Regions from separate parts of the Streptomyces sp. NPDC127106 genome, predicted to be linked through region 2. Evidence: riboswitches for the same ligand, from Rfam matches in the RefSeq annotation. Region 2 holds a riboswitch; the other holds the start of a gene.
The links. Region 2 has a riboswitch for cyclic di-AMP ahead of ACFVGY_RS05590 (M23 family metallopeptidase). Riboswitches for the same ligand answer to the same signal wherever they lie in the genome.

Region 1 (3,878 bases), on a different contig from region 2:
GCGGCGCTGGTGGACGCGTACGAGCTGTTGTACGAGGTGCGCGGCCGGGGCCTGATGATCGGCATCGAGTTCGGCCGGCCGTCCTCGCTGCGGCTGCGCAGCCGGTGGACCATGCTCCAGGCGGCCCGCAAGGGGCTGTTCGCGCAGATGGTGGTGGTGCCGCTGCTCCAGCGGCACCGGATCCTGACGCAGGTCTCCGGGGACCACCTGGAGGTCATCAAGCTGATCCCGCCGCTGATCGTGGACGAGGCGGACGTCGACCGGTTCGTCGGCGCCTTCCGCGCGGTGATGGACGAGGCGCACTCCGGCGGCGGGCTCCTGTGGGACTTCGGGCGGACGCTGGTCAGGCAGGCCGTCGCCGGCGGGTGACCCTCCCGACCGGCCTGCCCCGGCGGTGGTCGGCGGCGGTCGTCGGCGGTCGGTGGCCGACGGCGGTGGTCGCCCCGACGACGGCTAGTCGAGCAGCCGCTCGCGCAGCCGGCCGAGGGTACCGGCCGTGAGGCCGAGGCCCTCGGCGAGGTAGCGGTCGACGCCGCCCCAGTGCTCGTCGATGGTGTCGAAGGCCGCGGTCAGGTAGGCGGCGCGGGCGTCGAAGAGCGGGGCGAGCAGCTCCATCACCTCGGGGGAGCGGGCCTCGGGCGCGTCGCTGCCGCGACGGACCCGGTAGCGGCGGTGCGGGGCGTTGGACTCCAGGTAGTCCGCGACGATGGCGTCGCGCTCGACGTCCAGCGCGAGCAGGGTGACGGCGACCGACAGGCCTGCCCGGTCCTTCCCGGCCGCGCAGTGCATGAGCGCCGGGAGGCTGTCCTCGGCGAGGGCGTGCAGGACCCGGCTGTGCTCGGCGGTGCGGTCCACGACCATCGCGCGGTACGAGTTCACCATCCGGGCGAAGGCCTTTCCGTCGCCGAGGAGCCCGCGGAGCTGGCCCACGTTCCCGTCGCGGACCATGGTCCAGAATTCCTTGCCGGCGGCCGGATCGGACAGCGGGACGTTGACGTTGCGCACCCCTGGGAGCTCGACGTCGGGACCTTCCAGGGCCTGGTCGGCCGCGTTGCGGAAGTCGAAGACGGTGTGCAGCCCGAGCGATGCCAGGAATTCCGTGTCGGTTTCAGTGGCATGCGCCAGATGTCCGCTTCGGAAGAGTCGTCCCGCTTTGACCCTGCGCCCGTCGGCGGTCGGCAGGCCGCCCACGTCGCGGAAATTACGCACACCGGACAATGCGGGCTCGGGGAGCGGTATGTCCGGCGAGGTGGGCGGTATCTGCTGGGTCACGGGGAATCCTCCGCATCGTCATTCAGTGTCCGAATTGCTCTGCTTGGGACTAACTTGCCGGTGCCGGAGGCGAGATCGGGCGCAGCCCCGTGAGCCAGATCATACGGTGACCGTGAGTGCCTGATCGTCAAAGCCGAATGGCCCGGCCGGGCCGGTTGTTGGCGGTGGGGAATGGACGCAGGGTGACCGGAATTCCGCCGAAATCCCGCCCCTGTGAATCCGTCAGGAAATTCACGGCTTGTTCCGTACGGTCCCGTTGGATTACGTTCGCGACCGATCCGGATGGACCGCCTAATCCTGCCGCCGTCCGGAAACAGCAATCGACCGAACTCGCGCGGCAGGAGCGGGGGAACCAGGTAGGCCGCTGCATCGGAGTTCCGCTCCGGAGCGGCTAGGGGTGAAGCCGTACGTGTTCCGTTCACTTCGCGTGTGCATCCGCGTCGCACGTGCACGGACGGCCGGACATCTCCCATCCGAACCCGACAGCTCACCTCGCAGGCGCCGGAGAGGAATTCGCCATGCCGGCAAAGGGTAAGCACCGTCGCCCGAAGTCCCGTTCCATCACCCGAGGGTTCGTCGGCGCAGCCGTCGCCGGCACCGGCGGAGCGGCCCTGGCCCTGCCGCTGATGGGCGCCACCGGTGCCCACGCGGCCGGCACCCCGGCTGCCGCTCCGACCGCCACCTCCGCCGTCCCGGCAGGAGCGCCGCAGGCCCCGGCTGCCGCCCGGGCAGGGGTGGCCGCTTCCACCGCCCCCGCCGCTGCGACCGTCTACACGGTCCGGACGGGCGACTGCCTCTCCGTCATTGCGGCGGACCACGACCTCAAGGGCGGCTGGCAGCGGCTCTACGCCGACAACCGCGAAGCCGTCGGCGACAACCCCTCCCTGATCCACCCCGGCCTGGAGCTGACCCTCGGCGCCCCGGGCGCCCCGGGCGCGCAGGCTCCCGAGCAGGCGCCGGCCGAGGAGCCCGCGCCGGCGCCGAAGCCGAAGAAGAAGGCCCCGGCCGACCCGACCGCTCCGGCCGACCCGACCACCGGTTCCCCGCTCGGCGCCGCCCCCGCGCCCGCGCCCGCGCCCGCCAAGAAGAGCGTGGCCGCCGGCACCGCCGCCGGCGCGGTCACCGCGGCGGGCTTCACCGCCCCCGTCTCCGGCGGCGTCTCCACCCAGTACAAGACCGCCGGCGCCATGTGGTCCAGCGGCTACCACACCGGCGTCGACTTCATCGCGAGCTCCGGCACCACCGTCAAGGCCGTCGGCGCCGGCACCGTCGTCTCCGCCGGCTGGGGCGGCTCGTACGGCAACGAGGTCGTCATCCGGCACGCGGACGGCAAGTACTCCCAGTACGGCCACCTCTCCCAACTCTCCGTCTCGGTCGGCCAGAGCGTGAGCGGCGGTCAGACCATCGGCCTCTCCGGCTCCACGGGCAACTCCACCGGCCCGCACCTGCACTTCGAGATCCGCACCGGTCCCTCGTACGGCTCGGACATCGACCCGATCGCCTACCTGCGCTCCAAGGGCGTGACCATCTGACGGCTCGCGCCGCCGGAGGCGACGGACCCGCGTGAGGCCGGGACCCGAGGGGGGTCCCGGCCTCACGCGCTGTTATTCCACACCGACCGGGTGGTATAGATCACGGTCCGTCAACCCCTGCCTACGGTGGCGTAGGTCACGTCCCGCGGTGAAGGATATGGTCCCGTGGCAGCGACGACGATGACAGAGACGACAGAACAGACGTACCGGACCATCGGCTCGTACGCGGCACTCGGGGACAGCTTCACGGAGGGTGTGGGGGACCCGGGGCCCGACGGGACGTTTCTCGGGTGGGCGGACCGGCTGGCCGTGCTCCTGGCCGACCAGCGCCCGGAGGGCGACCTCCGGTACGCGAACCTCGCGGTGCGCGGACGGCTGCTCGACCAGATCGTGGCCGAGCAGGTTCCCCGGGCCAAGGAACTCGCCCCCGACCTGGTGAGCTTCTGCGCGGGCGGCAACGACATCATCCGGCCCGGCAGCGACCCGGACGCCGTCGCCGAGCGGTTCGAGGCCGCCGTCGCCGACCTCACCGCCTCCTGCGGCCAGGTCATGATCACCACCGGTTTCGACACCCGAGGCGTGCCCGTCCTCAAACACCTGCGCGGCAAGGTCGCCACGTACAGCGCGCACGTGCGCGCCATCGCCGACCGGTACGGCTGCCCGGTCCTCGACCTCTGGTCGCTGAAGTCCGTACAGGACCGCCGGGCTTGGGACGAGGACCGGCTGCACCTCTCGCCCGAGGGGCACACCCGGGTCGCGCTGCGCGCCGCCCAGGTGCTCGGGCTCGAGGTGCCGGCCGACCCCGACCAGCCGTGGCCGCCGCAGCAGCCGCGCGGCTCGGTGGACGTGACCCGCGACAACATCCAGTGGGCCCGGGAGTACCTGGTGCCGTGGATCGGTCGGCGGCTGCGCGGGGAGTCCTCCGGGGACCACGTGGAGGCGAAGCGGCCGGACCTGCTGCCGCTGTAGGCCGGCGGGCGGGTTCCGCGCGGGCGGCGCAGCTGCCGCAGGTCCCCGCGGCGCGGCCGGCGCGGGCCGGGCGGTGAGGCTGCCGCGGGGGTGGTGCGGGGGTGG
Region 2 (3,878 bases):
CCAGCAGGTGGTGGCCGTCGAGATCAACCTCTCCGCCCCGCTGGACGCCGAGCCGGCGGGCCTGGACGGCGTGGCCACGATCATGGCCCGGGCCCTGTCGGAGGGCACCGACAAGCACACCGCCGAGGAGTTCGCGGCCGAGCTGGAGCGCTGCGGCGCCACCCTCGACGCGCACGCCGACCACCCGGGCGTGCGCGTCTCCCTGGAGGTCCCCGCCTCCCGGCTGCTGAAGGCCCTGGGCCTGCTCGCCGAGGCCCTGCGGGCGCCCGCCTTCACCGACAGCGAGGTCGACCGCCTCGTCCGCAACCGCCTGGACGAGATCCCGCACGAGCTGGCCAACCCGCAGCGCCGCGCCGCCAAGGAGCTCTACCGCCGGCTCTTCCCGGCCGACCTGAGGATGTCCCGCCCGCGCCAGGGCACCGAGGAGACGGTGGCCCGCATCGACTCCGGTGCCGTGCGCGCCTTCTACGAGGCCCACGTGCGCCCCGCCACCGCGACCGCGGTGGTCGTCGGCGACCTGACCGGCATCGACCTGGACGAGGTGCTGGCGGACACCCTGGGCGCCTGGACCGGTACCGCCGGCCAGCCGGCGGAGGTGCCCCCGGTCACCGCCGACGACACCGGCCGCGTGGTCATCGTCGACCGGCCCGGAGCGGTGCAGACGCAGCTGCTCATCGGCCGGATCGGGCCGGACCGGCACGACACCGTGTGGGCGGCGCAGGTGCTCGGCACGTACTGCCTGGGCGGCACCCTCACCTCGCGCCTGGACAAGGTGCTGCGCGAGGAGAAGGGCTACACCTACGGCGTGCGCGCCTTCGGTCAGGTGCTGCGCTCCACGGCCGACGGGCGGGGCGCGTCGATGCTCGCCATCAGCGGCTCGGTGGACACCCCCAACACCGGCCCGGCCCTGGACGACCTGTGGAAGGTGCTGCGCACCCTCGCCGAGGGTGGCCTGACCGACGCCGAGCGGGACGTGGCCGTGCAGAACCTGGTGGGCGTGGCCCCGCTGAAGTTCGAGACGGCCGCGGCCGTCGCCGGCACGCTGGCGGACCAGGTGGAGCAGCAGCTCCCGGACGACTACCAGGCGCAGTTGTACGCCCAGCTGGCCGCGACCGGCACGGTGGAGGCGACCACGGCGGTCGTGAAGGCCTTCCCGGTGGACCGTCTGGTCACCGTGCTGGTGGGTGACGCCGCGCAGATCGAGGAGCCGGTGCGGGCGCTCGGGATCGGCGAGGTCACCGTCGTCACCAACTGACGTCGTCCGTCGCCCGCCGCAACGGGCGGGTGATTCAAGGGGCTTCGGCGGCTTGTCCGCCGGAGCCCCTTATGTCTGTTTGGCCCGAAGGTCGGCTTATGCGGTGTGGCGTGCGCAACAAAAGGCCGTGACCATTTGGTGATTGACTGATGATCCGCCTAGCGTCGGCCGTGCTGTTCGTCAGATGTACGCGCCGCAACCGCGGCACCGGACAGCGATCGCCGAGTCCCCGTCAGGCGCGAGCCTGGGGAGCCGGGGACCCACATGTCCCTGGGGTGAATCGGGCCGCCTCGCCAGAGGGGCCCGTAGGAGACCTTCCTGCTCCGAACCCGTCAGCTAACCCGGTAGGCGAGAAGGAAGGAAAGGATCAGCCTCCTCATGGCCTTTGGCAGCCGTGCCGCCGGCAAGCACCGTGGTTCCAGCCGTCTGAGCCGCAAGACCGCCGGTTACGCCGGTGTGGCCGCCCTCGCGACCACCGGTGTCGTGGGCACGCTCGCGGGCCCGGCGTTCGCCGCTTCGGACAAGGCCCCCTCCACCGAGGACACCGGGCTGAACGCGGTCGTCACCGCCGCGGACCTCGCCGGCGACGTCGAGGCCCAGGCCCAGGCCCAGCAGGCCGCCGCCGAGGCCACCGCCGCCAAGGAGAAGGCCGAGGCCGACGCGAAGGCCCGGGCCGCCGAGGCCAAGCAGAAGGCCGAGGAGAAGGCGAAGGCCGAGCGCGAGGCCGCCGAGCGCGCCGCCCGCGAGGAGGAGCGCAAGCGCCTCAACACCTTCGTCTCCCCGCTCGACGACTCCTACGTCTCCACCCAGTACCGCGCGGGCGGCGGCATGTGGTCCTCGGGCAGCCACACGGGCATCGACTTCCACGCCGCCTCCGGCACCTCGGTGCAAGCGGTGGGTCTCGGCACCGTCGTCGAGGCCGGCTGGGGCGGCGCGTACGGCAACAACGTCGTCATCAAGCACGCCGACGGCACGTACACGCAGTACGGCCACCTGTCCTCGCTGAGCGTCTCCGTCGGCCAGCAGGTCACCCCCGGTCAGCAGATCGGCCTGTCGGGCTCCACCGGCAACTCCAGCGGCCCGCACCTGCACTTCGAGGCCCGCACCGGCGCCTCGTACGGCTCGGACATCGACCCGATCTCGTACCTGCGGTCGCACGGCGTGAACCTCTGATCCCAGCGCGTACGCGCGGACCCGCACGCTTCCTCCGAAGGCCCCGGCTCACCGAGCCGGGGCCTTCGGCGTCATGGCCGTAAATACCGCCGATTTCCGTCGCCGCTCGGAAAATTCAGCCGGTTGCAATAGAGTCCCCATACGATCCCAGTACGGTCACGGCATTGTCGCCGGCAATCGGAAAGAAGCGGAGGTCCCGTCTTGCGTATTCCCGCGCACGCGGTATGCACTGCAATCCGCGACGACATCGTCTCCGGGGCGTTCGAACCGGGCGCCAGGCTGACCGAGGAGGTGCTGGCCCGCCGCTACGGGGTCTCGCGCGTCCCGGTCCGCGAGGCGCTGCGGACGCTGCAGTCCGAGGGCTTCGTGACCACCCGCCGCCACGCGGGCGCCTGCGTCGCCGAGCCCACCGAGCAGGAGGCGGCCGACCTGCTGGAGCTGCGGATGCTGCTGGAGCCGCTGGCGGCCTCGCGGGCCGCCCGCCGGCGCACCGAGGGTCACCTCAAGGTGCTGCGCGGGCTGGTCAGACTGGGCCAGGAGCGGGCCAGGCAGGGGCAGGGCGAGGACCTGCGGGCGCTGGGGGCTTGGTTCCACGAGACCCTGGCGCAGGCCTCCGCGAGCCCCGGGCTGATCACGCTGCTCACCCAGATGCGGCACAAGGTCGCCTGGATGTACACCGTGCAGGCCCCGGCCCGGCCGGTGGAGTGCTGGGCGGAGCACGGCGCGATCGTGGACGCGGTGGCCCGCGGGGACGCCGAGCGCGCGAAGACGCTGACGGCGGTCCACGCCGACCGGACGACCGGGGCCTACCGGCTGCGGGTGAGGACTTCGCAACCTGCCGTAAACATGACGAGCCGCTCCCATTAACAGAAGCGGCGTATGAATGGGGATGCCGCTGCGCCCGGCAATTCTGACCCCGATATTTCCGTGCCCCGGTATTTCCCGGCCCGGTACTTCCCGTCGCGCCTTCACCGGGCCGGCGAAGTGAATTCCTCGACCCGCCCGGAATGTGCGCGGCAGGGCGGGGTGCGGAAAACAGAGGAGCCGCGGTACCGGAATGCTCCGGAGGCCGCGGCTCCGCCGTTCGTGGTGCGAACCCGAAGGGTCAGACGGTCTCGGGGAGCTCCTCCAGCCCCTCGGCGACCAGCTTCGCGAGGCGGTCCAGCGCGATCTCGGCACCCTCGGCGTCGGACGCCAGGACGATCTCCTCGCCACCCTGTGCACCCAGGCCCAGCACCGCCAGCATGGAGGCGGCGTTGACGGGGTTCCCGTCGGCCTTCGCGATGGTCACCGGGACGCCGGAAGCGGTCGTGGCCCGGACGAAGATCGAGGCGGGACGGGCGTGCAGGCCCTCGGCCCAGCCGACGTTGACGCGACGCTCTGCCATGGTGATGCCCTTCAGGTTCTTGCGGTTGTCTAGACCAGTCTCTCACGACGCCCCGAGTGCTCG

Region 1: it holds a riboswitch for cyclic di-AMP, as region 2 does, so the genes downstream of both, ACFVGY_RS17100 (peptidoglycan DD-metalloendopeptidase family protein) here and ACFVGY_RS05590 (M23 family metallopeptidase) in region 2, are expected to answer to the same signal.

The regions. Positions count from the first base shown of each region.
Region 1 is NZ_JBHXTC010000017.1:78,858-82,735, reverse strand. It holds gene ACFVGY_RS17110 (aspartate aminotransferase family protein) at 1-369, shown strand, start outside; gene ACFVGY_RS17105 (tyrosine-protein phosphatase) at 454-1,272, opposite strand; cyclic di-AMP (ydaO/yuaA leader) riboswitch at 1,584-1,786, shown strand; gene ACFVGY_RS17100 (peptidoglycan DD-metalloendopeptidase family protein) at 1,791-2,804, shown strand; gene ACFVGY_RS17095 (SGNH/GDSL hydrolase family protein) at 2,985-3,773, shown strand.
Region 2 is NZ_JBHXTC010000003.1:261,713-265,590, reverse strand. It holds gene ACFVGY_RS05595 (M16 family metallopeptidase) at 1-1,255, shown strand, start outside; cyclic di-AMP (ydaO/yuaA leader) riboswitch at 1,465-1,620, shown strand; gene ACFVGY_RS05590 (M23 family metallopeptidase) at 1,634-2,428, shown strand; gene ACFVGY_RS05585 (GntR family transcriptional regulator) at 2,630-3,295, shown strand; gene ACFVGY_RS05580 (HPr family phosphocarrier protein) at 3,534-3,815, opposite strand.